One region of the Eoetvoesiella sp. genome, then DNA from elsewhere that is predicted to be linked to it. Evidence: predicted binding sites of a transcription regulator. Region 1 holds the regulator's gene; the other holds the start of a gene.
The links. The regulator FliA, encoded in region 1, starts transcription of late flagellar genes. The targets are predictions, from matches to a motif close to CTAAAGTTTNNNNNNNNNNNGCCGNTA.
Positions count from the first base shown of each region.

Region 1 (14,818 bases):
GCTTAGATGGATACGCGCCTGCACTTCGCCCAGGTTGGGCAGGTTCAGGGTAAGACGGGTCGCCCATTGATCGAGCGCATCCCCGCTTTCCTGTCCGGCGGTGTGGCCGTCGCGCTGTATTTCCCATTGCATGGGCGCGTTTGGCCAGGCTTCGCCGCGCCAGGCTATGGTTTGGTTGGCCAGGACTTCCAACTGCTGCCGTACCAGCAGGTGCGTATCGGGATGCAGCCCGGCCAGCGCGCTGCTTTGAGCTTGGGCTTGAGCGGGGGCGTTCTGGGCGCTCGAAGTGTTCGAGTTGTTCGAGGCGTTCTGGCTTTGTGCGGCGGCTTCGGCAGGGGCGCGGGACGCGGCGCCGCCCGAATCCGCTGTTGGCGCAGGTGCCGTCGCGGGGCTGGATGCCGTGCTGTGCTGGCCAAGATGGGCCTGCGGCTCTTGATGCAGGCTGGCCATGTCCTGCCTGCCGAAAGCGGCATTGGCCAGGTGCGATTCGTAGAACAGGCCGCTGCCTTGCAGGGCCTGCGTGAGCGCCTGGGTGAATTGGGCGGCTGAGAAGAGCGCGCGCGCGCCGCCCGCGGATGCAGAAGCACCTGCGGGAACCATGCCCGAAGCGTCCGCAGCACCGCTTCGCTGCGCCGGCTGGCCCGCCGCGGAGGCGCGTCCGGCTTCACCGGAAACGGGAGCCGACCCCGCCCGATTCGCAGCCGTGGCCGAGCTGGCCTGGTTGTTTGCGCCGCCTGCCGGGTTAGCCGGGTTGCCGGCCGCGCCTTGTGCCGCACGGCCCGCCGCGCCGGCCTGTTCTTGTCCGGGCTGGGGCGCGGCGCCGAGCAGGGGCGATTTGCCGGCCAGGGCGGGCGCCTTGTCGGGATAGCTCATGAGCAAGGCCAGTATGGCCTTGGCGGCGGTTCCCAATGTCGTGGGCGCCGACGGCGTGGAGGAGGTGGCGGGTTGATTGCGTGAGGCAAGCAGCTCCTGCTGCGCGTCGAGCTTGGTCTTGTCGACCGTCTGGCGCAACTGCCTTTCGGTTTGTTCCAATGTCTTGTCGACGCCGCTGCGGGAATCGCGCAGCGTATTGTTTTGTGCCGGGTCGGAGCTTAGCGGCTGCCCAGGCTGGCTGACGGCATCCGGCCTGGCGCCGGAGGCAAGATTGGTCTGCTGCGCCAGGGTCGTGCCAAGCACGGCGTCCAGCCGCTGTACCAGCAGGGTCCCCAGGGCGGAGGGGCCGCTGATGCTCATCGCTCAGTTCGGGCGGGAGCGCAGTAGGTTTCCAGAACGGCCTGGTGGCGCCTCATGTTGCCAAGCAGGGCGCCGAGGCGGGCCAGTTCGGGCGTGGCAAGATCGCGGATGCGGGCGTCGTCGTCCAGGATTTTGGTGAGCAGGGATTTGCGGGCGTCCCTGTCGCTTTGATCCAGCGGAGCGAGCGTTCGCAATTGCTCGACCGCATCGTGGTAAAGCTTGCCCAGTGCGATAACGCCATCCCAGTCGCAGGACTGGGCATGCTGCAGCATTTTCCCGGACAGGTCGGCGATGATTTCGTATTGAAGCAGGATGGAAGCGGAAGAGGTCGTCATAAGGTTGTTGCCGCGCTGTGGCTGCCCGGCCAGGCCGGGTGGATGTATAACTGTACCGGCGTTGCGGCCGGGGCTGGGCATGCGTTGCCGGTTGTCAGAGCGACGACGCTTCGGAGCGGCTTGGGTCCACGGATGTCCGCCACGCATCGCCGATTTCGGTCAGGAGACGATCGGCCAGGTTCAGCTTGGCGAGATCGGCATTAAGGTTGGCCAGCAGCAGATTGCGGATGACCAGTTCGTAGGTCGCGGTCAGGTTGATGGCCAATTCGCCGCCCGCCTCCATGTCGATGCTGGCTTTCAGGCCAGAGTCGACGATGTCGATGGCTTTCGAGATCGCCATGCCGCGGCCTTCGGTATTGCCGTTTTCCATATAGAGCCGGGCCTTGGCAATGGCCGCCTGGGCGCCGTCGAACAGCAAGGTGATGAGCTGTTCGGGGCTGGCGCTGAACACCTTGGTTTCCAGGCCTATGCTGGCATAGGCCTGGGCCGAACGCGACCGGCGCGCGCCTTGGGGTAGGGAGTAGGTCATTTGCTGCTGCTGTTATTGGCCAGCGCCGCCAACTGGGTAGTCAGATAGCTGCTGATGTTGTTCATTTGGGCGACAGTGCTGTCCAGGGCGGTGAACTGGGCCGTGTACATCGCCATTTTGGTGTCGATACGGTCGGATGTGGCGTTGTACTGCTTTTGCAGGTCGTTGATGGTGTCGTTGGCGCCGTCGGTTGCCGCGGCAATGTAGCCGTTGGTACTGAGGTAGCTGTCTGCCACCGTGGCCAGCTTCGACGCCACGCTGTTGTCGCCCGTGAACAAACCTTGAACATCGGGAAGGTGATCTTTCAGGGCCGCCGCGAGCTTGTCGCTATCGACGCTGAGCACGCCTGTGGTCGGGTTCGAAGTAATGCCTAGTTGGGACAGCGTGCGCACCGAGCCCGAGGGCAGTGCGACATTCAGGACGTCGCGGAACTGGGTTTGCACGCGTCGCGCCAGCGAATCGCCCGTCAGGGCGCTGCTTTTTTGCGTATCGACATCGTAGGATGTGAGCGACTTGATGGTGCTTTGCAGGTTGTTGTAGGCTGTGACGAAGGCATTGATGGCCTTGGTGGCGGCCGAGTCATCGCGCGAAACCGTCAATGTGTTGGTGGTCCCTGCGTCGGCCTGGGTCAGCGAAAGCGTAATGCCGTCGATGGCGTCGTCGATCGTGTTGCTTTGAGCCGTGATCTCGATGCCGTTGATCTTGATGGAGGCGTTGGTGGCCGCCGTTTCGGCAATATTGGCACTGGGGTTGGCCTGATCGAAGCCGATGATGTCGTTCAAGGTGTCGTTGCCGGCAACCGAGATGGACTTGACGGCGGCGTCGGTGCCGGTTTCCGAGCTGCTCAGGAGCAGGCGGTACGGGGTTCCGGAGCCATCGTTGACAATGGTGGCCTGCACACCCAGGGAAGAATCGGCATTGATGGCGCTGACCAGGCCGTCGAGTGAAGTGCTCTTGCCGGTCAGGTCCAGGGTTTTTTCGGTGCCGTCGCCCAGCGTAATGGTGATGACGCCGCCGGTGCCGTTGGCATCGGTGCGGCTGGCCTGTCCGTTGGTGACCAGGGTCTGGCTCGTAGCCAGGGCTTCGACGGTGATGGAGTATTTGCCCGCAATGGCGCTGGTCGACGCGGTGGCGGTCAGGCCGCTGCCGCTGACGCTGGTTTTTAGCGCCCCGAAGGTTTCAGCATCCGTCAGGGCTTCACCCGCGGTTTGCAGGGCGGCAATGCCGCTTTTTATCTGGCCATAGGCCGAAAGGCGGTTTTGCGCCGTTACCTGTTGGGCCTGGATCGCCACCAGCGCGTTGTTCTCGTTGTTGCGCAAATTGGTGAGAAGATCGTCCAGAGGCAGGCCAGAACCTACGCCGATTGAAGAAACGCTTGCCATATTAAATAAATCTCCCGATGACTGCATTGTCGCGTAATCGATATGGGTTCAATGCGTGCGACAACCATGCTAAACCCAGTTATTTTGTTCATTTGCCGTGCCGCCGAGGTGCTCAGGACGGCTTCCGGACTGTTCGGCTCCCCGGGTTTTACGCCTGGGTGCTTATGGCTTTTCCCTGCAATTGCACGATCATCTTGGCCACCCGGATGACGGCATCGCTGGGCACGGTGCGCAGCACTTCGCCCGTTGCGTTGTCGACGATGGACACCACCACGCGCTGCGCTTCCGGGTCGAGGTTGAAACGCATGCCCGTCGACCAGGCCTGCATGCTGTTGTTCAATTCTTCCAGGGCCTTGTCCAGCGGCAATTGGATGCTGTCCGACGAGGATTGCTGTTGCTTGTCTTGGGATATTCGAGCATCCAGCGTTTCGCCCGCCGCCGTGACCTGCTGCGCCGGTTCGGGGAATATGACGGGTCTTTCGATATCCGCCGGCAACGGGTTGATCGGAACGGATGCGGCGGATGCAATCGGGTTGACCATTGAAATCCCTCCTGTGGGTCCGGTATCCAACTATTACTTTCAGCGCCTTAACGGTACTTTTGCGTGAAACTTTAGGGGGGCGGACGTTTCAATCAGGCGAATAACCGACGAATTTCGGGACAGCTTCAGCCAATCCCAAGGCGGAAACCGGCGAGAATAGAGGCTCTGTTCATTTCCGTATTTTGTTTAATTTACGCATGCCGACTTCCGAAGACCAAATGGTCGGGCAATACGCTCCGATGGTTCGCCGTCTGGCCTTGCAGCTTATTTCCAGATTGCCGGCCAGCGTCGAGCTCGACGATCTGTTGCAAGCGGGCATGATGGGTCTGCTGGATGCCGTCAGGCGCTATCAGCAGACGCCCGACGCCCAGTTCGAGACCTACGCCGTCATGCGTATCCGCGGCGCCATGCTGGACGAATTGCGTTCCCAGGACTGGCTGCCGCGCAGTGTGCGCAGCAAGATCAAGACCATCGAGCAGGCCATGCATCAGTTGAGCCATCGGCTCATGCGTCCGGCCACCGAGTCCGAAATCGCAGAGGCAATGCATATGTCCTTGCCCGAATACCAGGAGCTGCTGGAAGAGGCGCGGGGCGTGCAGGTCATCCATTACGAGGACCTGTCCCGCAACCAGGGCGATTTCAGCGATGGCCTGGATCATCCGCAACTGCAGTCCGAGGCGGCGGGAGAATGGTGCAATCCCTTGAACATGCTGATGTCGGACGGCCTGCGCCGTGCTCTCGTCGAGGCCATCGGCAATCTGCCCGAGCGCGAGCAGCTTTTGCTGTCGCTGCAGTTCGAGCAGGATCTGAACCAAAAAGAGATCGGCGCTGTCATGGGCATCACCGAAGGACGTGTGTCGCAACTGCGTTCGCAGGCGGTGGCCCGCATTCGTACCGCGCTGGCGCGCAATTTCTGGGATGAAAGCCCGGGCGAGCAGGCGCTTCAGGGGTTGCTGTAATCCGGAGCCCCGCGGCGGCGCTGCCTTATAATGCAGAATTGCCGTCCTAGAGAATCAAATTGGATTACGTTACCTCCTGCAAATTGCCCACGCCTTGGGCCATGTTTCAGTTGCACGGCTTTATCGTTCCCGAAACTGGCAAAGAGCATGTCATGCTTACATTAGGCGATGTCGGCAGCGGCGAGCCCGTGCTGGCCCGGATTCACTCCGAGTGCCTGACCGGCGACGGCCTGTTCAGCCAGCGCTGCGACTGCGGCGCCCAGCTTGAAACCGCCCTCGAGATGATCGCCGCCGAAGGGCGCGGCGCCTTGCTGTATTTGCGCCAGGAAGGACGCGGCATCGGCCTGCTCAACAAGATCCGGGCCTACAACCTTCAGGATCAAGGGGCCGATACGGTCGAGGCCAACGAGCAACTGGGTTTTCCCGCCGACATGCGCCGCTACGATTTATGCAAGCCCATGCTGGATCACTTCGGCATTACCCGGCTGCGCCTGCTGACCAACAACCCACGCAAGGTCGATGCCCTGCGCGAACTGGGTATCGATGTAACCGAGCGCATACCATTGCAGGTCAATCGCAACCGCTACAACGAAGGGTATTTGCGCACCAAGGCGGTCAAGCTTGGCCATTTGTTCAAGGGCTATCTCGTCGAAGAGGAATAGGCGGCATGCGCATGGAACGGTTCCACGCCTCGGGGCATGGGTCCTGGCGGGCTGGCAATGAGTGAAATGAGCGCCTGGTATATTTTGCCCAACGGCAATATCAAGCACCTGGACGGGCTCGAGCTGCAGCCCGAGCGGGACTGGCTGCCCACCGACGCCAGCCTCGAGCTTTATACCCAGGCCCAGCGCGAGGCGGGCTGGACCGAGGTGAGGATACTGCAGCGGGTCATGGGCCTGGCCCTCGAGGGCGAGCAGTGGGTCAGGGACAACCTGGAATAGCCGGCTAAAGCCGGATCTCGTCGGCCATGAACCGCATCTTGAAGCGCCTGCCTTTTATCGTGCCCTGGCTCAGCTTCTCGAAGGCCTGGTCCGCGATGCGACGATCCAGCGCCACGAACGCCACGAAATCGAACACATTGATCTTGCCGACCTGCTCGAAGGCGAAGCCGGCGTCCTTGGTGAGGGCGCCCACCAGGTCGCCCGCGCGCAGCTTGTCTTTTTTGCCGCCTTGTATGCATAGCGTCACCATGGGCGCCTGCAGCGGTTTTCCCTTGCCAGGCTTGAGCTGATCCAGGCGCGACCAGGCAATGGGCTTGCCTTGATAGGCTTCGATCTGCGCCGCCCAGCGCATCTCGTCGGGAGCGACCAGGCTCAGCGCCAGCCCTTTGGCCTGGCTGCGGCCGGTGCGGCCTATGCGGTGGACGTGCACCTCGGCGTCGGGCGTAATGTCGACGTTGATCACGGCGTCCAGCGACTGAATGTCCAGGCCGCGCGCGGCCACGTCGGTGGCCACCAGAACGGAACAGCTTTGATTCGAAAACTGCACCAGGACGTCCTCGCGTTCGCGTTGTTCAAGGTCGCCGTGCAGGGCCAGGGCCGAGAAGCCCCGGTCGCGCAGATCCAGCGCCAGTTCGCGAACCTGCGCCTTGGTATTGCAGAAGGCCAGGGTGGAAGCAGGCCTGAAATGGGCCAGCAGTTTCGCCACGGCGGCGTTGCGCTGCGCGGGATCGATTTCGTAGAAATGCTGTTCGATGCGGCTGTCGTCGTGCTGGGACTCCAGCCGGACTTCCTGGGGGCGGTTCAGGAAGCGGGCGCTGGCCTTGCGGATGTTGTCGGGGTAGGTGGCGGAAAACAGCAGGGTTTGCCGGCGCGTCGGGCAGGCCTTGGCGATGGTGACCATGTCGTCGTAAAAACCCATGTCCACCATGCGGTCGGCCTCGTCCAATACCAGGGTCTTGAGGCCCGACAAATCGACGCTGCCGCGTTCCAGGTGATCCATCAGCCGGCCTGGCGTCGCCACGATGATGTGCGCGCCGTGCTGCAAGGACTCGACTTGGGGGCGTATGGCCGCGCCGCCGCACAGCGTGAGTATCTTGATGTTGTCGGTCGCGCGCGCCAGGCGGCGCAGCTCGACGGCCACTTGCTCGGACAGCTCGCGGGTTGGGCACAGAACCAGCGCCTGGGTGCCGAACCATGCTTGCTTCAAGGTATGCAATATGCCCAGGCCGAAGGCGGCGGTCTTGCCGCTGCCGGTTTTCCCCTGCGCTATCAGGTCTTTGCCGGCCAGTATGAACGGCAGGCTTTGCGCCTGTATGGGCGTCATGCTGCGATACTCGAGGCGTTCCAGGTTCTCGAGCATGGCGGGCGAAAGGGGAAGGCTGGAAAAAAGAGGGGAGGTCACAGGGCGGCACGGCCAACGTTGGAGAAGAAGGCCAATTTTAGCAGGCGCAATGCCGGCATCTTGCCGCACCGCCTGTGACGGGTTTTGCCGCCGTCCCAGGACGGGATGGCGGCCGGCACGCTGGAGCAGCGGGCGTCAGGCGGCTTCGGCTTGTGCCTCGGCGCGAGTGTTGAGGCCGGCAATCGATTGCGTGGCGGCCTGCAGCGCGGCGCTGCGGGGGGCGTCGCCCATGTTCACGCCTTCGGCGCGCACGAATTCCACGTTCTTGATGCCGAAGAAGCCGAAAATGGTTTGCAGGTAGCTTTCCTGGTGTTCGAGCGCGCGGCCGCCTTCGGTGGTGGAATACACGCCGCCGCGCGTGGAGGCGACGATGACGCGCTTGCCGCCGGCCAGGCCCACCGGCCCGTTTTCCGTGTATTTGAAGGTCCGGCCCGCCTGAGCGATGCGGTCGATCCAGGATTTCAACTGGCTGGGAATGGTGAAGTTGTACAGCGGCGCGCCGATGACGACGACGTCCGCGTTCAGGAATTGCGAGACGAGTTGTTCCGACAAGGCGTTTTCGCTGCGTTGCGCTTCGGACAGATCCGCGCCTTGCGGAAAACGAAAGCCCAGTGCGTCGGCATTCAGGTGGCCGGGGGCATTGGCGGCAAGATCCAGGTATTCGATTTCGACGTCGGGATGGCTAGCCCGCCATTGAGCCACGATGCGGCGGGTCAGGTCTCGGGATACGGAGGCGTCGCCGGTGATGGCGGAGTCGATGTGCAGAAGTGTCGTCATGATTTTAAGGTGATATCTCTGAATAGGTTGCCCGAAGAATCGGTATGGATGCATTGTATAAATGGCGACATTCCTTGATAAGCAGGCATTTTTGCGATAGATTGTCTCATTCATGGTGCTAATTTCCCTGATACTGGCAGGTGCGGCGCCGCACTGGTTGCGCTGGCAAACGCGGCGCCGGCACGAATTGCGCTGCCGATGGAAGGAGACATTGCAGTGGCTGGATGGCAATGACGGATTTGAACGATATGCAGTATTTCGCCAAGGTGGTCGATTGTGGCGGGTTCTCCGCGGCAGGCCGGGCGTTGGGCCTGCCCAAGTCCCGGCTGTCGCGGCGTATTGCCAATCTGGAGGCCCGGCTTGGCGTGCGGCTGCTCAACCGCACCACCCGCCGCTTGTCGTTGACGGCGGCCGGCGAACTTTACTATCGCCATTGCGTTGCCGTCTGCGACGAGGCGCAGGCCGCCGCCGAAGCGATCGCCCAAGTGCAAAGCGAGCCGCGCGGCATGGTGCGCGTCACATGCCCGAATACTTTGGCGCAGACGCTGGTGGGCCCCTTGCTGCCCGGATTTTTGGAGGCCTACCCGCATGTGCAGATCAATATGGAGGTCAGCAACCGGGTGGTGGATCTGGTCGAGGAAGGCGTGGACGTGGCGCTGCGGGTTCGCACTTCGCTGAGCGACAGCGGCAGCCTGATCGTCAAGCAACTGGGCCGTACGCATTCATTGCTGGTGGCCAGTCCGGCGCTGTTGCGAAAGCAGGGGGCTCCCCAGGCTCCTGCCGATTTGTCCCGCATCGACACCATTGCCATGTCGGCGGTCGACGGCAAGACGGCATGGCGTTTGTTCGCTTCCTCTGGACGTGACACCCAGGCCGAGCATCGCCCCCGCTATGTGGCCGACGACTTGCTCACCCTCAAGTTTGCCGCCCTGGCCGGGACGGGCGTGTGCGCGCTGCCCGATTATCTATGCAGCCGGGAACTGGAGGACGGCCGCCTAGAGGCCGTGCTGCCGGACTGGAGCCTGGAGCCCGCCTATTTGCACGCCGTCTTCCCGTCGCGGCGCGGGCTGATGCCTGCGGTGCGGTCATTCCTGGACTATCTGGGCGAGCACGTCGCGGCGGTTTCCGAGCGCTGCGCAAAGCTGGCTGACCGGCCCGAGGCCGGTTGATATGCATGCGAGGCTGGCCGGCGGGCGCGGCAAGGCCATGCCCGGCGGCCCCGCACTGCCTGCCTGAGCGGATTGTTCCTTAAAACCGTCCGGCCTGGAAATCGGTGACGGCCTGGATGAGTTCTTGCTGGGTGTTCATGACGAAAGGCCCGTATTGGGCGATGGGCTCGCCCAGGGGCTGGCCGGCAATGAGCAGCACGCTGGCCGGGCCCTGGCTTTCCAGTACGACGCCGTCGGCCTGAGCATCGTTGCCCAGGATGGCCATGTGCTTCACCGGCACGTTCTGGCCGCCGATGCTGACGCTGCCGCGATACACGTAGATAAACGCGTTGGCCGTGGCGGGCAGCCTCTGGCTGAAGCTTGCGGCGGTATCGAAGTGCACGTCCAGGTATAGGGGCTCGGTAACCGGGCGCTGCATGGCGCCTTCCACGCCATGGCTGCGGCCCGCCACTACCCGAACCCTTACGCCGTTGTCGAGTCGGGCTTCGGGGATGTCCCGGCTTTGGATGTCGCGATAGCTTGGCTCGATGAGCTTGTCTCGGGCGGGCAGATTGAGCCATAGCTGGAAGCCTTCCATGCGGCCTTCCTCCTGCTCGGGCAGTTCCGAGTGCACCAGGCCGCGGCCCGCCGTCATCCATTGCACGCCGCCGTTTTGCAGCAGGCCCTCGTGGCCGTGGCTGTCGTTGTGGCGCATGCGTCCCGCGATCATGTAGGTCACGGTTTCGAAGCCGCGATGGGGGTGGTTGGGAAAGCCGGCAATGTAGTCGTCGGGGTCGTCGCTGCCGAAGGCGTCCAGCATCAGGTAGGGGTCCAGCCGCTTCTGCAGGTTGCCGCTGATGACGCGCGTCAGTTTTACGCCGGCGCCGTCGGAGGTGGGCATGCCGGTGACGAGCCGTTCGATCTTGCGGGGGTGCGTTACGGCTTCCGGTTCGGATGGGGTGGGGGCAGTGGTCATGAGGGGTGTGTCCGTATATGAAAGCCGAAAGAAGGCATGCCGTCGATTATATGGCGCTGCCATGGTGTCGGGGGAATTCCGCAAGGCTTGCACGCGCGGCCGTGGTTTTCTGCTGGCGTCGATTGTCGCGGTATTGATTCCACCGGGGCAAATAAATTATTATCATGTTTCTTAATGATAATGATTCCTATTTCTTAAAATAAGCTGAACGTTGTGCGGCGCGGTCTTCCCTTGCCGGGGGCGGGCGTTACTTGTTCAATCTCACACTTCCAAAAGAATATTTATGTCCTCTTTGTCCAAATTCAAGCCATTGCCCCTGACGCTGATCCTCGCCTGCGCCTTTGGCGGCGCAGCAGCGCATGCGCAGTCCGATGCCGCCGCCACCGATGTCCAGAAGCTGGGAAGCATTACGGTGCAGGCCAGCGCCGATGCTTCCTCCAAGGGGCTTTCCGCGCCCTTTGCGGGCGGGCAGGTGGCCAAGGGCGGGCGCATAGGCGTGCTGGGCAACCAGGACAATATGAGTTCGCCGTTCAGCAACACCGAATACACCAGCCAGTTGATTCAGGATCAGCAGGCCGCCAGCGTCGCCGATATTTTGCAGAACGACCCGGGCGTGCGCGTGGCGCGGGGCTATGGCAATTATCAGCAGCTCTACATGATTCGCGGCATGGCCTTGTATTCCGACGACATCACCTATAACGGGCTGTATGGCTTGCTGCCGCGCCAGTATTTCGCCAGCGAGTTCATCGAGCGCCTGGACGTCTTTCGCGGCGCCAATGCCTTCCTGAACGGCGCGGCGCCCGGCAACAGCGGCTTGGGCGGGGCCATCAATGTCGTGCCCAAGCGGGCCCCGAACCAGGACCTGACGTCGGCTACACTGGGTTGGGAAAGCGGCGGCCAGGGATACGGCAGCTTCGACCTGGGGCGGCGTTTCGGCCCCGGCGGCAGCACCGGCGTGCGCCTGAACGCCGTGCGCCGCGATGGCGGCACGGAAGTCGACGGCGAGCATCGCGAGCTGACCGCCGTCGGCCTGGGCCTGGACTGGCGCGGCGAGCGCACGCGCTTGTCGGCGGATTTCGGCTATCAGGATCACCGCCTCAAGCGCAGCCAGCCCAGCGTCACCTTTGCTTCGGGCGTGCCGATTCCCTCGGCCCCCGACGCCAGCACCAATCTGGCACAGGACTATACCTACTCCAACGAGCGCGATTTTTTCGGCACCTTGCGAGGTGAGTACGACATCACCGACAACCTGACCGCCTGGGCCGCCGTGGGGGCGCGCAACAGCAAGGAATCCAGCTTGCTGGCCAACCCCACGGTCCAGGACGTTGCCGGCAATGCCACCATGAATGCGATGGAAACCGCCCGCAAAGACTCCGTGCGCACGGGAGAGGTGGGTTTGCGCGGCAAGTTCCGCACGGGAAGCATCGGCCATACGGTGACAGCCTCGGCCAATTTCTACAGCCTGGACAGCCGGAACGCCTACGACTACTACGGCACGACCAGCACCAATATCTACAACCCTACCACCCAGGTTCTGCCCGCCAATCCGCTGCATGGCGGCAACCTGGGCGATCCGCTGATCACCCAGTCCACCCGCAATACCAGCGTGGCCATTGCCGATACGATGGCGTTTGCGCACGACCGGGTGCTTTTGACGCTGGGCCTGCGCCACCAGCGCATCAAGAACCAGTCCTACGACTACAACACGGGCCTTGAGAGCCAGCCGGAAAACAGCACCAGCAGCACGACGCCGGTGGCGGGCGTGGTCTACAAGGCGACCAAGGAAATCTCGCTTTACGCCAATTACATCGAAGGCATGAGCCAGATCGGTCCGGCGCCGACATTCGGCACGCCCAAGCCTGTCAATCCGGGCCAGACCTTCAATGCGGTGCGAACGAAGCAGAAGGAAGTCGGTATCAAGTACGACGGCGGCAAGCTGGGCGGCAGCCTGGCTTTGTTCACCATGGACATGCCCACGGCGTATATCGACCCGGTTACCGCCTTGTACGGAGCCAACGGCAAGCAGCGCAACCAGGGCGCCGAGCTGACGTTCTATGGTGAACCCTTGCGGGGTGTCAGGCTGCTGGGCGGCGCCACGCTGCTCGACGCCAAGCAGGTCGATACCGCGGGCGGCGCCACCGACGGCAACCGCGCTATTGGCGCGCCCCGGTTCATGGCAAACCTGGGGGTTGAATGGGACATCCCGGGGGTGGATGGACTGACCGTGACGGGCCGCATGGTGCATACCTCCTCGCAGTACGCCGACGCGGCCAATACGCAGGAAATTCCCGCGTGGACCCGCTTCGATCTGGGCGCGCGCTATCTGACCGAACTCGACGGGCATATGCTTACCTTGCGCGCCAATGTGCTGAACGTCGCCAACAAGAACTATTGGGCGTCGGCGGGGGGCTATCCCGGCTCGAGCTACCTGGTGCTCGGCGCGCCCCGCACCTTCATGCTGTCGGCTTCGCTCGAGTACTGACGGGGATTTTCCTGTACAATCTGCCCGTCATTAGGGAGTAGCTTCGCCCCGCAACGGGGCGGCTTGCATCAACATACTTGGCATAGCCCATGGTGCAAGCGGCGCGGCGCAAGCCGTTATGTGCTTAGCAAGACTTTTGACCATAAGGTGCCCGACGCTGGCGGGGCCCTTGTGGTCAATCGTGTTCGCCGGCACAACAGGTATCCCACTTCATGGAAGCTTTCCTCGTTTCTACAGGTGTAGTCGCGCTTGCGGAAATCGGCGACAAAACGCAATTGCTGGCGTTCATCCTTGCCGCCCGTTTCAAGAAACCCGTACCCATCATTCTCGGCATTCTTGCCGCCACCCTGGTCAACCATGGCCTGGCCGGGGCCCTGGGGGCCTGGATCACCTCGGTGGTCAGCCCCGAAATATTGCGCTGGGTCCTGGGCCTGTCCTTTCTTGCCATGGCCGTCTGGACTCTGATCCCCGACAAAATGGACGACGACGAAGCGCACGTGATCAAGCGCTTCGGCGTGTTCGGCGCAACCCTCTTCACATTCTTCCTGGCCGAAATGGGCGACAAGACCCAGATAGCCACGGTGGCGCTGGCCGCCACCTATATTGCGCCTTATACCGTGGTGGCGGGCACGACGCTGGGCATGCTGATTGCCGACGTGCCGGCGGTATTCGTGGGCAGCAAGTTCGCAGCCCACATCCCCATGAGGCTGGTGCACACGATCGCCGCCGCGATTTTCGCCGTCATCGGCGTGCTGACCCTGCTGGACGTCGATCGGCTGTTCTAGCGCGTTATTTGGTTTATTTAGCCTGTGCCAGTTCACGCGCCAGGCGGTTGTGCCGCTCGCCAAGCAAGGCGGTGTCCAGGGTGGCGAGCCGCCCGTCGCGCACCACGACGCGGCCGTTGATGATGGTGAAGGCGGTGTTGGATGGCGTGCAGAACACCAGGGCGGCGACCGGGTCGTGCAGCGCGCCCGCGTAGCCGATTTGCCGGGTGTCGAACAGCGCCAGGTCGGCGGCCATGCCCGGCTTCAGGGCGCCGATGTCGTCGCGGTTCAGCACTTTGGCGCCGCCCAACGTGGCGACTTCCAGCGCCTGGCGGGCCGTCATGGCCTCGGGCCCCGTGCTGTCCCAGTGCGCCACGCGTTGCAGCAGCATGGCCTGCCGCACTTCGCCCAGCATGTGTCCCGCATCGTTGGACGCCGATCCGTCCACGCCCAGGCCGACCGGAACGCCGGCATCCAGCATTTTGCGCACCGGGGCTATGCCCGACGCCAGCCGCATATTGGAGCATGGGCAATGCGCCACGCCCGTGCGGGTGCGGCCGAACAGCGCAATGCCTGCATCGTCGAGTTGAACGCAATGCGCGTGCCATACATCGTGCCCGACCCAGCCGCAGTCTTGCGCGTATTGCGCCGGAGTCATGTTGAATTTTTCGCGGCTGTAGGAAACGTCGTTGATGTTCTCGGCCAAGTGGGTATGCAGCGAAACGTCGAAGCTGCGCGCCAGCGCGGCCGACTCGCGCATCAGGTCGCGCGACACTGAAAACGGCGAGCACGGCGCAACCACGATGCGCTGCATGGCATAGCGTTCGCCATCGTGATAGGCCTCGATGAGGCGTTGGGTATCTTTGAGGATGTCGTCTTCGTTTTCCACCACGCTGTCGGGTGGCAGCCCGCCTTTGGACTGTCCGACGCTCATGGAGCCGCGCGCGGCGTGAAACCGCATGCCCGCTTCCCGGGCAGCCTCGATGCTGTGGTCGAGCCGGCAGCCGTTGGGGTAGATGTACAGGTGGTCGCTGGTGGTGGTGCAGCCCGACAGCATGAGCTCGGCCATGGCCGTTTGCGTCGAGACCTTGACCATTTCGGGGGTCAGCCGCGCCCAGATCGGGTAAAGGCTGGTCAGCCAGTGGAACAGCTCGCCGTCCTGCGCCCCGGGCAGGGCGCGGGTAAGGGTCTGGTACATGTGGTGGTGGGTATTAATGAGCCCCGGTATCGCCACATGGCCGCCGGCGTCGATGACTTCATCCGCACTACCGGGAAGTTCGCTGGCCGGGCCCACCTGCTCGATGACGTTGCCGCGCACGAACACCGATCCCCCGGCGATTTCGCGCCGG
Region 1 is NZ_DATMGA010000004.1:12,584-27,401, forward strand. It holds gene fliK (flagellar hook-length control protein FliK) at 1-1,233, opposite strand, end outside; gene VNT00_RS00625 (flagellar protein FliT) at 1,230-1,568, opposite strand; gene fliS (flagellar export chaperone FliS) at 1,663-2,097, opposite strand; gene fliD (flagellar filament capping protein FliD) at 2,094-3,479, opposite strand; gene VNT00_RS00640 (flagellar protein FlaG) at 3,628-4,020, opposite strand; gene VNT00_RS00645 (RNA polymerase sigma factor FliA) at 4,218-4,979, shown strand; gene ribA (GTP cyclohydrolase II) at 5,033-5,641, shown strand; gene VNT00_RS00655 (hypothetical protein) at 5,699-5,920, shown strand; gene dbpA (ATP-dependent RNA helicase DbpA) at 5,925-7,322, opposite strand; gene VNT00_RS00665 (FMN-dependent NADH-azoreductase) at 7,458-8,099, opposite strand; gene VNT00_RS00670 (LysR family transcriptional regulator) at 8,330-9,268, shown strand; gene VNT00_RS00675 (pirin family protein) at 9,348-10,223, opposite strand; gene VNT00_RS00680 (TonB-dependent receptor) at 10,507-12,705, shown strand; yybP-ykoY riboswitch at 12,726-12,831, shown strand; gene VNT00_RS00685 (TMEM165/GDT1 family protein) at 12,918-13,490, shown strand; gene VNT00_RS00690 (8-oxoguanine deaminase) at 13,504-14,818, opposite strand, start outside.

Region 2 (14,818 bases), on a different contig from region 1:
GGGATTTCACGCGCTTTGTCGAGGAATTCCGCCATATGGACCGGCAAATGGGCCAGGTGGCTCAGAACGTAGTCCAGGTGAACAGCACCAATCACGACATGAGCCGCGCCGTGTCCCGCATTGCCGTGCTCAGCTCCGATGTCCAGTCGCGCATGGCCTCCATGGGCGACCAGGTGCAGGCGGTGCGTTCCAAAACCGAAAGCCTGCAACGGCAATTGACCGCCTTGCGAACAGGCGACACGGCGTTCGACTGGCTGGCCTCGACCTTGCGCGGCATGCGCAAATCGTGCGTCGTGCTGCTCGAGCAAACCCTGGCTCAGGGCGTCGACATTTTCGACCAGCAGTACCGGCGCATTCCGGGCAGCAATCCGGCGCGCTACAACACGCTTTATGATGCCGCCATCGAGCAGCTTCTTCAGCAAATGCTCGACAACGTGCTCAATTCCATCCCAGCCGGGATGTATTCGGTACTCATCGACAGCAAGGGGTATTGCCCCTCCCACAATAGCCGCTACAGCAAGCAGCCCACCGGCGAGGTCGCGCACGATACCGCGCACGTGCGCAACAAGCGCATTTTCGACGACGCTTTCAGTCTGGCGGCCGTGAAGAACGAGCGCGGGGTCCTGTGCCAGACGCATATGCGCGACACGGGCGAGATCATTACCGATTTTTCCCTTCCCGTCGATGTCGATCGCCGGCGTTGGGGGGCGGTGCGCATCGGCGTCGATTACAACCGCTTCGAGGAACTGGCCAGCGCCGCCATGGCGAAGGCCGCGGCCTGAAACCGGGCCGAGGCCTGCCTGGCCGCCGGGCCGTCCCAGGATCGCTCCGGTTCCCGGGGCCGGGGGACCCCTTAGCCTGAATTAAGCGCCTTTATAGGCCTTGCTTCGCCTATCGTGTTTCGCGCGCATCTATAGAATGATGGCGACGATGGCACGATTGTGATAACTGCATGGCTGAGGACAGCGATCTCGAAAAAACCGAATCCGCCACTCCCCGGCGCCTGGAAAAGGCGCGCGAGGAGGGGCAGATCGTTCGTTCGCGCGAGCTCAATACGTTCATGCTGCTGGCCGCGGGGGTGGCGGCGCTATGGTTCAACGGCGACTATCTGTTCCGCACCCTGCGCGGCATCCTGCGCTCGGGCTTGTGGTTCGACCTGCGGGTGGGCCGGGACACGGCGGTCATGACTTCGGTGGCCGCCAATTCGGCCTGGCAGGCTGTCAAGGGCCTGGTTCCCGTGTTCGGCACCCTGGTGGTCGTGGCGGTGCTGTCGTCGGTGGCGCTGGGCGGCTTCATGTTTTCGACCAAGGCGCTGGAACCCAAGTTCGAGCGCCTCAACCCGCTCAAGGGCGTGATGCGCATGTTTTCGGCGCAAACCCTGGTCGAGCTGGTGAAGACCCTGCTCAAGGCGGGCGTCATCGGCCTGATAGGCGCGCTGGTCATCATCCACTACCGGGACGAGATGATCGCCCTGATGCACGCCACGCCCAGCGAGGCGCTGGCCAGGGGCCTGCAACTGGTGGCCCTGTGCTGCGCGTTGATCGTCGGCGCCTTGTTTCTCATCGTGGCCATCGACGCCCCGTGGCAGCTCTGGAGCCACTACAAGAAGCTGCGCATGTCGCGCGAAGACGTCAAGCAGGAACATAAGGAAAGCGACGGCGACCCGCATGTGAAAGGCCGCATCCGCCAGCAGCAGCGCGCCATGGCCAGGCAGCGCATGATGTCCGAAGTGCCGGGCGCCGACGTGGTGATCACGAACCCCACCCACTATGCCGTGGCGCTGGCCTACCAGGAGGGGCAGAGCGGGGCGCCCCGCGTCGTGGCCAAAGGCTCGGGCCTCGTGGCCGCGCGCATCCGCCAGCTGGCGGAGGAAAACAAGGTGCCCATGCTCAGCGCGCCGCCTCTGGCGCGCGCCCTGCACCATAATGTCGAGCTTGGCCGGGAGATCCCGGTCGAACTGTATTCGGCCGTGGCGGAAGTCCTGGCCTGGGTCTACCAGCTTCGCAGCTGGAGTCCGGGCTTCGGGGCCGAGCCCTCCCGGCCCGCCAATTTGTCGGTTCCCGCAGGCTTCGATCCTCAAGGCGCCGGAACCCTTGCGCATAATTCATGAACAGCATTCTTACCCTGATTAAAAGCAACGGCGCCCAGCATGCGCGCCTGATGGCCGGCCCCGTCCTGATCCTGATGGTTCTGGGCATGATGATCCTGCCGCTGCCGCCGGTCATACTGGACTTGTTGTTCACCTTCAATATCTCGCTGTCGGTCATCATTCTGCTGGTGGCCATGTTCACCAAGAAGCCGCTGGATTTCGCCGCCTTTCCCGCCGTCCTGCTGTTCGCCACCCTGCTGCGCCTGGCGCTCAACGTGGCTTCCACGCGCGTCGTGCTGATGCATGGGCACAAAGGGCCCGACGCGGCCGGCCAGGTCATCGAGGCGTTCGGCCATTTTCTGGTGGGCGGCAACTTCGCGGTCGGGATCATCGTGTTCGTCATCCTGGTCATCATCAATTTCGTGGTCATCACCAAGGGCGCGGGCCGCATCGCCGAAGTGGGTGCCCGCTTCACCCTGGACGCCATGCCCGGCAAGCAGATGGCCATCGACGCCGATTTGAACGCCGGCCTGATCGGCGAGGACGTGGCCCGCAAGCGCCGCTCCGAGGTGGGGCAGGAAGCCGAGTTCTATGGCTCCATGGACGGCGCCAGCAAGTTCGTGCGCGGCGACGCGGTCGCGGGCCTGCTGATCATGGTCATCAACATCATCGGCGGCCTGATCGTCGGCGTGGCCCAGCACGGGCTGAGCTTTTCCGATGCCGGCCGCGTGTATACCCTGCTGACCATCGGCGACGGCCTGGTCGCCCAGATTCCGGCTCTGGTCATCTCGACGGCGGCGGGCGTGGTGGTGTCGCGCGTGGCGACGGACGAAGACGTCGGCCAGCAGATGGTCAGCCAGCTGTTCGCGAACCCGTCCGTCATGTTCATCACGGCCGCGATCCTGACATTGATGGGCCTGATTCCCAATATGCCGCATTTCGCCTTCCTGCTGCTGGCGGCCATCCTGGCCGGAGCGGGCTGGATGGTGCGCAAGCGCGAATTGCTGAAGCAGGCCGAGATCGCCGACGAGCCCCTGAAGAACCAGGCGGCGGTGGAAGCGGCGGCGGCCGAGGCCAGCTGGAACGACGTGGCGCTGGTCGATCCTCTGGGGCTGGAAGTGGGCTACCGTCTGATTTCGCTGGTCGATCATGCGCAGAATGGAGAGCTGCTGCATCGCATACGCAGTCTGCGCAAGAAGTTCGCGCAGGAGGTCGGCTTCCTGCCGCCCGTCGTGCACATTCGCGACAACCTCGAGCTCAAGCCCAACGAATACCGCATCTTGCTGTCGGGCGTCGAGGTCGGCCATGGTTCGGCCATGCCCGAGCAATGGCTGGCCATCGATCCCGGCGAAGTCACCATGAAGCTGCCGGGCAAGGCCACGACCGATCCGGCCTTCGGCCTGCCAGCCGTGTGGATAGACATGAGTTTGCGCGAACAGGCGCAGATAGCCGGCTATACCGTGGTGGATGCGGGCACGGTCATCGCTACCCACCTGAATCACTTGATGCATCGCTACGGGGCCAATCTGCTGGGCCGCCAGGAAGTCCAGCAATTGCTCGACCATATTGCCAAGGAGGCCCCCAAGCTGGTGGAGGACCTGGTGCCCAAGACGGTCAGCCTGTCTCTGCTGCAGAAACTGTTGCGCGGCTTGCTGGACGAAGAAGTGCCGATCCGCGACGTGCGCACCATCATCGAGACTCTGGCCGAGCATGCGCCACGCCTGTCCGCCCTGAACGCCAACGGAACGGGGCCGGATCCCTCCGAGCTGCTGTCCCTGGTGCGCGTGGCACTGGGGCGCGCCATCGTCCAGCAGTGGTTCCCGGGCGAGGGCGATCTGCGCGTCATCGGCCTGGATCCCCGGCTGGAGCGCGTGCTGGCCCAAGCTCTGACCACCAGCGGCGTGCTGGAACCGGGGCTGGCCGAAACGCTGCTGCAGGACGCCCAGCGCGCGGTGCGCGACCAGGAGGCCAAGGGCGATGCGCCGGTGCTGGTCGTGCCGCCGGTGCTGCGGGCATCGCTTTCGCGCTTTTTGCGGCATCATCTGCCGCAATTGGGCGTGCTTTCCAATTTTGAAATTCCCGACGAACGCATATTGCGCGTGACGACGGTAATAGGTGGTACTCAAGCGTGAACATAAGCCGTTTCTTTGGAGCGACCAGCCGCGAAGCCATGCGCCAGGTGCGCATGGCGCTGGGGCCGGACGCCATGATCGTATCGAACCGCCGGGTCAACGGCGGGGTGGAAATCCTGGCCACCGACCAGACGTCGGTGGCGCAATCCACGGAGGCGGCGCAGTCGTCCGCCGCGCCTCGGCCTCCCTTGCCGGCGGCGCCCAGTCTTCCGCGCGCGCCAAGCAGTCCGCGTCCGTCTCCCGCGGCCCAGGGCGCCGACGTGGTGGACGCCATCGGCGCCATGCGCGGCGCGCTCGAGGCGCGCATGGACGAAATGCTTTGGGGCAATCACCTGCGCAAGGCCCCGCAGGCGGCCTCGCTGTTCCAGACCTTGCTGGGCCTGGGGTTCAGCACGGCGCTGTTGCGCGCCATGCTCAAGCGCCTGCCAGACGAACTGCCGGCCAAGGCGGCATGGCAATGGGCCGGCAACGAACTGAAAACGCATCTGCCCGTGCTGGAAAGCGAGGAAAGCCTGCTGCAGCCGGGAGCGGTGGTGGCGCTGGTGGGGCCGACGGGCGTCGGCAAGACCACCACCATCGCCAAGCTGGCTGCCCGTTGCGTGAAGCGTTTCGGCTCCGGCAAGGTTGTGCTGCTTACGACCGACACCTATCGTATCGGCGCGCATGAACAGTTGAAGATCTACGGCGGAATCATGCGGGTTCCCGTGCACGTGGTGCAGGATGCCGATGAACTCAAGCGCATCGTGGCGGGGATTGCCCCCGACCATCTCATTCTTATCGACAACGTGGGCATCAGCCAGCGCGATCGCCATGTTTCGGAACAGGCGGCCATGCTGGCCCAGGCGGGGCGCAGCGTCAGCCGCCTGCTGGTGCTGAACGCGTCCAGCCACGGCGACACGCTGGACGAAGTCGCCCGCACGTATTCGAACGATGGCGGCAGCCCGCTGCGCGGCTGCATCATCACCAAGGTCGACGAGGCCCCGCGCCTGGGCGCCGCGCTCGATACGTCCATCCGCTACCAGTTGCCGATCTGCTATGTGTCGAACGGCCAGAAGGTGCCCGAGAACCTGCTGTTCCTCGACGGGCGCGAGCTCGTGGATCGCGCCTTGACGCAGCAGCCCGCGTCGCAGGCCTTGTATGCGCCCACCGAGGCCGATTTCGCGGCGCTGATGGCTTTGGCCAAGGCGCCCGAAGATGCCTCCGCCGGAGCGGCGGCTGAAACGCGGCGGCGGAAATTGCTGCCGGGTTTGCTTTCCGCCGTTGGCGCGGATGCGCCATTGTCGCCTGACGATTTGAAGCAAGCCTGCGCTTATCTGGATGAGGCGGCGGCATGCGCCGAAGCCTACGATTTATGGCGGGGCCATGTGTCGCAGGAGGCGCCGGCGGCCATCGATCCGCTTGCCGGCCATTTGCTGCGTGCCGCGCAAGGCCAGGCGGGCCAGGGGCCCATGCTGGCCATTCACGACCAGATCGCCCTGAAGGCGGCAGCGGGCGTCACGGGCCGTCTGCGCGCGACGTTCCTGCTGGATGGAGTTGGCAAGGCGCTGGTATCGCCCTGGCAGCAGATCGCTTTTCCCCAGGGGTGGCAGTCGTCCGACGGCGCATCGGCCCTGGCGGCCCCTGCACCGGGCGATGCCCTGCGCCAGCAGGTTCAGTTTCTGCATGAGCAGGCCTCGACGCCTGTGGTGCATATGTTCGAGGGCGGCTCGCAGGGTTTGTGGCGCAGCCTGTCGGCGGGCAATGCCTCTTGGCTGGTGCAGTGTCCGGCTTCGACCCATGTCGTCGACGCGGATTCCTGCCCGACGACAGCCGGCGCCATGGCCAAAGCCCTGGACTACCGTCCCCTGGCCATGGCGGGGGCGGCCGCCAATCTTGCGCAGGTATGCGGGCTGGCGCTGCAGGACGTCATTATCTGGGTGGGTCAGGCCGACGTGGCGCTGGCTGCGCGCCAGGTCAGCCCCCTGCCAGCGCGCCTGGTCGTTGTGCGCATCGTCAAGCGCCGGGATGGCGAGCCGTTGAAGACGCTATATGGCTTGAGCAATGTTCTCCAGGGCGCGGAGCCCGCCGGGAAGCTGGCCTTGTGGCTGGTGGCGCAGTCCGAATCCAAGGCGGCGTTGCGTTACGCGGCGCGCTTCTGGCAATTGCTGGCCGAAAGCCGGCAGCCCGAGCTCGGCCGCGCGCTGCTTGCCTCGCAGTCGGGCCTGGCTGTCTGGCAGGCCATGCAGGACGAGGCGGCGGAGCAAGTGCGCCGCGTCCTGCGTGCCCTGGCAGGCAAAACCGCGCTGACGGCGCCGGTGGCGGCGTCGATGATGATGAAGCTGTTTGCGTTGAAGGAAATGACGGCTTAGCCGGCGCGGATGCCCCGGGTCTGGGCGCTGGTGTTCCGGGCGCGCCCGCTGGCGTCGTACAGGTTGCCGATGCCGGCCAGGCTGCGCAGGGTATCGAGCGCTTGCTGGTTGTACTTCAGGTAGGTTTCAATAATGTAGCCGTTCGAGGCATTCAACTGCCGGGCGCGTTCGGCGCGTTCGAAGAGGGTTGCCACGAGCGCCTGCGTTTCAGGATGGTTTTGCGCCGCGGCTTCCAGGCCGGCCTTTCCTTCGCCGTGGCCCATTGCCGCCAGCAGGGCGTCGCGCGCCTGGCCGGCCACGCTCAGTTGTTCCGCCAGTTCGCTCTTGATGCGGGTGGATTCGTTGAGCGCATCGTTGCCGCCGGGGGCAAGCAGATTTTCGGCTTCGGCTTCGAGGGCGGCGATGAACTGATCGACCAGTCCGGTTTCGTGCTGCAGGCTGGCGTGTAGTGCGTGGATGGACATGGTGTGCGCGGAAATCGGTTATTTCAGGAGTTCGCGCACGCTGGCCAGCAGCGAGTCGGCGATGCGGCCCGGATCCACCTTGAGCTTGCCCGCGGCGATGGCATCGCTGATTTCGCGGACGCGGTCGATATTGACATCGCTTTCGCCGTTTTGCAGGCTGGCCAGATTGCGGGCGGTGGCGCTGAGATCCACAGAGTCTTTTCCGTTGCTGGATATGTTGGCCGGCGCGCCACCGATGCCGCTGCGGGTAGCGGTCACGGTGTTGATGGCTGCATTTTTAACGGAAGACGAGATCTTCAAGATGGAACTCCGGACGATGGCGCGCGAGTGTATTGCGGTTGGTATGGTGGTTGTAACGACGCGGAACCCCGAAACTTTAGCGTAAGCCGCGAATTTGGTGCGATTTGAAGCATATAAAGCATTTTATTACATCAAAACCAGTACGGTATGGGCATTCAGGACGGTGCCGGTAACCATCTGCCCCGAGCCCGCGCGCACTTGTATTTGCGTGCCGGGCTCGCCGCCCTGCATGGCCTTGCCCTCGCTGGTGGCGACAAAACCGGGCCCGCGCGCCTCGAGGCGCACGGCTTGTCCGCGCTGGATGGAGCCGGCGCTGCGCAAAGCCCTGGCCTTGATGGCCGAGCCCGCGTTGATGCGCTGGGTGGTAATGCTGCCTATCAACTGATCCGCGTCCCGCAGCACGCCGCGCGGCAGGAGCAGCAGGTCGCCGCTGCGTTCGCTGAGATCGTCGCGGGTGATGACGGTGCCCGCCTTCAAGGGACGAGCCGATACGTAATAGCTGCCGTCGATGCTGAGGTTCGCCTGGGCGTAGGTTACCCACGTTTGCGGGGCCAGGCAGCGCAGGCCGACGGTCAGGCGCGAGCTTAGCCTGGATCCGGGCCTTAAGAACACTTCGGCCTGTTCGCAGGGCGCCAGCCTTTCGGTGTCGACAGGCTCGACGGCGATCTGGGGGGTTCCGGCGTAGGCGGCGGCTTGTTCCTGCAGGAAGGCGCGTATTTGATCTTCGTACGAGGCCGGCTGGCCGGCGCCAGGAGCTGGGCTCGTGGGTGCGCGGGCGCCGGCCGGCGCCGTTGGCGCGGGCGTTTCGGAGACGGCGGCATGGGCCGCCTGTGTTCCGAAGAGGGCGGCTGTGGCAAGCAGGGCGGCGTAAATCTTGATCATGCCAGCATTTTATAGCCGGCGCCGCGGACGCATTGGGGGAATTGGCCGAGAAATGCTGGCTTGTTTCGTAGTTTGTCTTTGCAGGCGCGCCCTTACTATGTCTCGTACCTGATTGCGGCCGCATGGCTGCAGAACTTCGGGTCGGTAGGGCAGGACGCCGGCCGAGCATGGAATACAAGACCGCACATGATAGACCGTATTGGTGAAGACCTGGGCTTTTTTCAAACCGCCATCAATCTGCGCCAGCAGCGCCAGGAAGTGCTGGCCGCGAACATCGCCAACGCGGACACGCCCAACTACAAGGCCCGCGACTTCGATTTTTCGTCGGCGCTGCAGGACGTCATGACCGAGCGCATGCGCCTGGCGGATACGAAATTGACGCTGACTTCGCCGCGCCACATACCGGGTGCGGCGGTGTCCGGCGATTCGGCCGAGCTGTTGTACAGGCAGCCTTTGCAGCCCAGCCTGGACGGCAATACCGTGGACATGGACGTCGAGCGCGTGCAGTTCGCCGACAACACCATGCGCTACCAGTCCGACCTGACCATTATTTCCCAGCGCATCAAAACCATGCTGGCGGCATTGCAGCAATAAGACCAGGAAAGCCATGTCCTCGATGACCATTTTCGATATTGCGGGTTCGGCGCTTGCGGCGCAGTCCCAGCGCATGAACGTCACGGCCAGCAATATGGCCAACGCCAACAGCGTCGTGGGGCCCGACGGCCAGCCGTACAAGGCGCGCGAGGTGGTGTTCCAGATGGCGCCCGTGCCGGGCCAGGCCTATTCGCAGGCGGTGGGCGGCGTGCGCGTGGCGAACGTGGTGGAAAGCAACGCGCCAGCCAAGCTGCAGTACGACCCCAAGAATCCCCTGGCCGACGAGAATGGCTACGTGACCATGCCCAACGTGGACATGGTGGCGGAAACCGTGAACATGATTTCCGCTTCGCGTTCGTATCAGGCCAATGTGGAAGTGATCAACACCGCAAAGAGCCTGATGAGCCGCACCTTGTCCATCGGGCAGTAATCAGTATCGCCACGGCGTCTGGGCCGTGGCGTTTTTCATTAATTTGGAGCCTTTCGTGGCAGTCAATTCAACCGACACCAGCAACACCACCGCCAGCGCGCTGGCCCAGGCCTCTGCGGCAACGGCCCAGCGCACCGCGGCGGCGCAGGATCAGTTCATGACTCTGCTGGTCACCCAGTTGCAGAACCAGGATCCCTTGAATCCCATGGACAACGCCCAGGTCACCTCGCAGCTGGCGCAACTGGAAACCGTGAACGGCATTACGCAGCTCAACACCACGCTGCAGGCGCTGTCGGGCCAGATGGACTTGTCCCAGTCCATGCAGGCGGCCAACCTGATCGGCAAGGAAGTGCTGTTTCCGGGCGAGAAAGTGTCGCTGGGCAGCGTGACGAACGATGGCGTCACCACCACCGAGTCCACGCCTTTCGGCGTCGATGTCATTTCGCCGGCCGCCAAGGTGGTGGCGACCATCCAGGACGCCACCGGCAAGGTCGTGCGCACCCTCGACCTGGGCGACCAGCCCGCGGGCGTGCTGCAGCTGTCATGGGACGGCAAGGACGACGCCGGATCGACGGTTGCGGACGGCGCCTATACCGTGCAGGTCAAGGCTTCCGACGCCAACGGCGGCGACGTCTCCGCCCAGGCGCTGACCTACGGCAAGGTGGCCAGCGTGTCGTACGCCTCCAGCGGCCTGCAGATGGATCTGGGCCTGGCCGGCGTGCACTCGCTGTACGACATCCGCAAGATCATGTAGCGGATATGTCGCCGGCTTCATGGCGGGCGTCGCCGTCTAGCTTTACAAAGCAGCGAATCAACGAATTAGTCAATAACGAACTAACGAATACGAGGTCATCATGGGTTTTGGACAGGGTCTAAGCGGCTTGAACGCCGCCTCGCAGCAACTGGATGTAATCGGCAACAATATCGCCAACTCGGGCACGGTCGGGTTCAAGTCGGCCACGGCCACGTTCGCCGACGTGTACGCCACGTCCAGCAAGGCTGGCCTGGGCGTGCAGCTTACCGGCGTCAACCAGCGCTTCACGGTCGGCACGGTCAGCAGCACGGGCGGTGAATTCGACATGGCCATCGACGGCGCCAACGGCCTGTTCCGCGTGGTGGATACCAGCGGCAACGTCATGTATACGCGCAACGGCCAGTTCCTGGCCGACAAGGACAGCTACCTCGTCAACGCCCAGGGCTACCGCCTGACCGGCTTCGGCGTCACCGGCAACGACCTGGCTCCGATCATGGTGCCCATCGGCAATATCGAGCCCAAGGCCACAGGCTCCGTTACCACCCGGGCGAACCTGGATGCGAATGCTGATCTTGTGTATACGGCGGATGTGCCTGAGACGCTTGGGCGAGTGGTGGTTACGGCACCGGCAGCGGGTACTTATTATTATCGTGATGACGGTACGACTATTTCGTGGTATTCCGATAATGCCGTGCCTCCTACCCCTATGGCCACGCCTTTGGGCGCAGGAACCTATACTACGGCGTCGGGCTCTTTCACATTGGATGCCAGCAGCCAACCGGCCTCAATGCAGGCGTTGAAAATTGCAAGTGGTACTGACCAATATGAGGAAGCTCACATTGGTCATCCATTCAGCCCCGCCGACCCCCAAAGCTATACCCATTCGCTGCCCATTACGGCTTACGATTCATTGGGCAATGCGCACTCGGTCATGCAGTATTTCGTCAAGCGGGCAACAACGCCAGGCGGGGACAGCACTTGGGATGTGTATTACACGGTGGATGGCAGCACGGACAATATTTCGCCGGCCAGCAGTCAACTTACCTTCGACAGCGCGGGGCGTTTGAAAACGGGCGATACGGCGACGCTGACGATTACCGGCCTGGGCGGCACGGCTTCTCCCGCCGCTGACATGAACATCGCCGTGAGCTACGCCGGCTCCACGCAATTCGGCGGCGATTTCTCGCCCAGCTTCACGCAGGACGGCTACGCCACCGGCGAGTACGCCGGCATGACCATCGGCACGGACGGCGCCATCGTGGCCAACTACACCAATGGCCAGACCAAGGCGGTAGGCTATGTGGCGCTGGCCAACTTCAACAACCTGCAGGGCCTGCAGGCGGCGGGCGGCAATGCCTGGGTGGAAACCTCGGCCTCGGGCCAGCCCATCGTGGGCCGTCCGGGCACCAACAGCCTGGCCACCATCAAGGGCCAGTCGGTGGAAGAGTCCAATGTGGACATCAGCCAGGAGCTGGTCAATATGATCATCGCCCAGCGCACCTACCAGGCCAATGCCCAATCCATCAAGACGCAGGATCAGGTCGTGCAGTCCCTGATCAATATGCGCTGATCGCTGAGCCATGGATCGCATCGTATACACCGCGGCGGGCGGCGCCGCCCGCGTGCTGGAACAGCAGGCCGTGCTCAGCAACAATATGGCCAACGTCAGCACCACGGGCTTTCGCGCCGAGCTGGCCAACTACCGTTCCGTTCCCATCGTGGCCGAGCAGGGCCTGCCGACCCGGGTCGGCACGGTGGCCTCCACGCCGGGCAGCAATTTCGAGCAGGGCGCCATGGTGCAGACGGGCAATGCCCTGGACGTGGCGATTACCGGCGAGGGCTGGTTCAGCGTGCAAACCCCCACCGGCGAGGCGCTGACGCGCGCCGGCGAGCTGGCGGTGAACCCGCAGGGACTGCTGGTGACGCAGCAGGGCTTGCCGATACTGGCCGCCAATAACGCGCCCATCGAGATTCCCGACCGCGGCACGGTGACGTTCACGTCGGACGGCACGATCACCGCGCTGGGCGCGGGCGACAGGCCCAACGATATCCAGGTGATCGGCCAGCTCAAGCTTTCCAACCCGCCGGCCGCCAGCCTGGCGCGCGGCGACGACGGCCTGTTTCGCGTGCAGGATCCCAATGCCGGTCCGGTGCGGGAAGATCCGAACGTGCACATGGTTTCGGGCTTCGTGGAAAAGAGCAATGTCGGCGCCGCCGAAACCATGGTGGGAATGATCGCCAATGCGCGCCAGTTCGAAGCGCAAATGCAGATCATCCAGACCGCCAGCACCAATGCCGAAAGGGCCAACTCGATTCTGTCGAGCAACGGCTGATAACGATTTGAGCGCGGCTCCGCCCGCGCCGACGAGGAATAACGATGATACGTTCTCTGTGGATTGCCAAAACCGGTCTCGAGTCGCAGCAGACCAATATGGATGTGATTTCCAACAACCTGGCCAACGTCAATACGTCGGGCTTCAAGCGTTCGCGCGCGGTGTTCGAGGACCTGATGTACCAGACCCTGCGCCAGCCCGGCGCCCAGGTGGGCGCCGCCAACCAGCTGCCTTCGGGCCTGCAGGTGGGCACCGGGGTGCGCACGGTGGCGACCGAACGCATCCACACCCAGGGCAATCTCAAGGAAACCGGCAACCAGCTCGATGTGGCGATCCAGGGGCGGGGATTCCTGCAGGTGGAAATGCCCGACGGCACGTTCGCCTATACGCGCGACGGCAGCATGCAGGTGGACCAGAACGGCCAGCTGGTGACGGCCGGCGGCTATCCCGTGCAGCCGCCCATCAATATTCCCGACAATGCGCTGACCGTGACCATCGCCCGTGACGGCACGGTGTCGGTGACCCAGCCGGGCGCGACCGGCACGAACGTGCAGATCGGCCAATTGCAGTTGAGCACCTTCATCAACCCCACCGGCCTGCAAAGCGCCGGCGAAAACCTTTATGTCGAAACCGACGCCTCGGGGCCGGCCAACTTCGCCCAGCCCGGGCTGGACGGCGCCGGCCTGGTCATGCAGAACTACGTGGAAACGTCGAACGTGAACGTGGCGGAAGAGCTTGTCAACATGATCACCACCCAGCGCGCCTATGAAATGAACAGCAAGGCCATTTCGACTTCGGATCAAATGCTGGCCCGCCTGACGCAACTGTAGAACATGCTTAAACGTTTTTTGCTTGGATTGTCGTGCGCGGCGCTGGCCGTGCTTTCGGGCTGTGCCCTGGTTCCGCCCGAGCCGGTGGTTACCGGGCCGCTGACGGCGCGTCCGCCGGAGCATACCGCCATCGCGCCGGAAGCCAACGGCGCCATCTTTCAGCCAACGGCCTATGGCAACTACCCGCTGTTCGAGGACAGGCGGCCGCGCAACGTCGGCGACATCGTGACGGTCGTGATCCAGGAGAAAACGAATGCGGCCAAGAACGTGGCCACGCAGACGGACCGCAACAGCAGCGCGTCGCTGGGCCTGACGACGGTGCCCGATTTCCTGCCGTCCTGGCTGGGTTCGCAGCAGAATCTCGACGCAACGGGCGCCAACTCCGCCAAGGGCACGGGCTCGAGCAGCGCGGCCAATACCTTTTCGGGCACCCTGACGACTACGGTGGTGGGGGTGCTGGGCAATGGCAATCTGCAGATTGCCGGCGACAAGCAGATCGCCATCAATCGCGGCAGCGAGTACATACGTTTTTCGGGCGTGGTCGATCCGCGCTCGATCACCGGCTCGAATACGGTTCTGTCGACCCAGGTGGCCGACGCCCGCATCGAGTTCCGCAGCAAGGGCACCATGGATGAAGTCCAGACCATGGGCTGGCTGCAGCGGTTTTTCCTGAGCATTGCTCCATTCTGAGGATAGTCGTTTTGACCATGTTCCTGCGTTTCGCTTTAGGCCTGCTGGCCGCCGTCCTGTGTTTCAGCGCGCGGGCCGATCGGGTCAAGGATCTGGCTTCCATACAGGGTGTGCGCGCCAACCAGTTGGTGGGCTATGGGCTGGTGGTGGGCCTGGACGGCAGCGGCGACCAGGTGCGCCAGACGCCCTTTACCCAGCAGAGCCTGACCAATATGCTGTCGCAGCTGGGCGTGACGGTGCCGCAGGGCACCAATATGCAGGTCAAGAACGTGGCGGCGGTCATGGTCACGGCTCGGCTGCCGGCTTTTGCCCGGCCCGGCCAGACAATGGACGTCGTGGTGTCGTCCATGGGCAACGCCAAGAGCCTGCGCGGCGGTACCTTGCTCATGACGCCGCTCAAGGGCGCCAACGGCCAGGTCTACGCCATGGCGCAAGGCAACCTGCTGGTCGGCGGCGCGGGGGCGCAATCGGGCGGCTCAAGCGTGCAGGTCAATCAACTGAACGGCGGCATCATTTCCAATGGCGCCATCGTCGAACGCAATGTGCCGACGACCTACGCGCGCGACGGCATGATCAACCTGGAAATGAACACCACCGATTTCAGCGTGACCCAGAACGTGGTGGTGGCGCTGAACCGCGCCCTGGGCGGCAATACCGCTACGGCGCTGGACGGGCGCGTCATTCAGCTGCGCGGTCCGCTCGATCCGGCCCAGCAGACGGCCTTCCTGTCCCGCGTCGAGAATGTGGAAGTCAAGCTGCCGCCGGCCACCGCCAAGGTCATCATCAACGCCCGCACCGGTTCGGTGGTCATGAACCGCACGGTCAGAATCGAAGAGGCCGCGGTGGCTTACGGCAATTTGTCGGTGGTCATCAACAACCAGCAGCAGGTCAGCCAGCCCGATACGCCGTTCACCCAGGGCCAGACCGTGGTGACGCAGAACACGCAGATCGAAATGCGCTCGGAACAGGGCA
Region 2 is NZ_DATMGA010000005.1:7,768-22,585, reverse strand. It holds gene VNT00_RS00835 (methyl-accepting chemotaxis protein) at 1-782, shown strand, start outside; gene flhB (flagellar biosynthesis protein FlhB) at 953-2,110, shown strand; gene flhA (flagellar biosynthesis protein FlhA) at 2,107-4,221, shown strand; gene flhF (flagellar biosynthesis GTPase FlhF) at 4,218-6,569, shown strand; gene VNT00_RS00815 (flagella synthesis protein FlgN) at 6,566-7,033, opposite strand; gene flgM (flagellar biosynthesis anti-sigma factor FlgM) at 7,052-7,333, opposite strand; gene flgA (flagellar basal body P-ring formation chaperone FlgA) at 7,460-8,215, opposite strand; gene flgB (flagellar basal body rod protein FlgB) at 8,402-8,809, shown strand; gene flgC (flagellar basal body rod protein FlgC) at 8,823-9,239, shown strand; gene VNT00_RS00790 (flagellar hook capping FlgD N-terminal domain-containing protein) at 9,295-9,993, shown strand; gene VNT00_RS00785 (flagellar hook-basal body complex protein) at 10,094-11,563, shown strand; gene VNT00_RS00780 (flagellar basal body rod protein FlgF) at 11,574-12,326, shown strand; gene flgG (flagellar basal-body rod protein FlgG) at 12,371-13,156, shown strand; gene VNT00_RS00770 (flagellar basal body L-ring protein FlgH) at 13,160-13,846, shown strand; gene VNT00_RS00765 (flagellar basal body P-ring protein FlgI) at 13,864-14,818, shown strand, end outside.
Region 2: the regulator FliA is predicted to act here: its motif matches at 7,387-7,413, upstream of flgM (flagellar biosynthesis anti-sigma factor FlgM).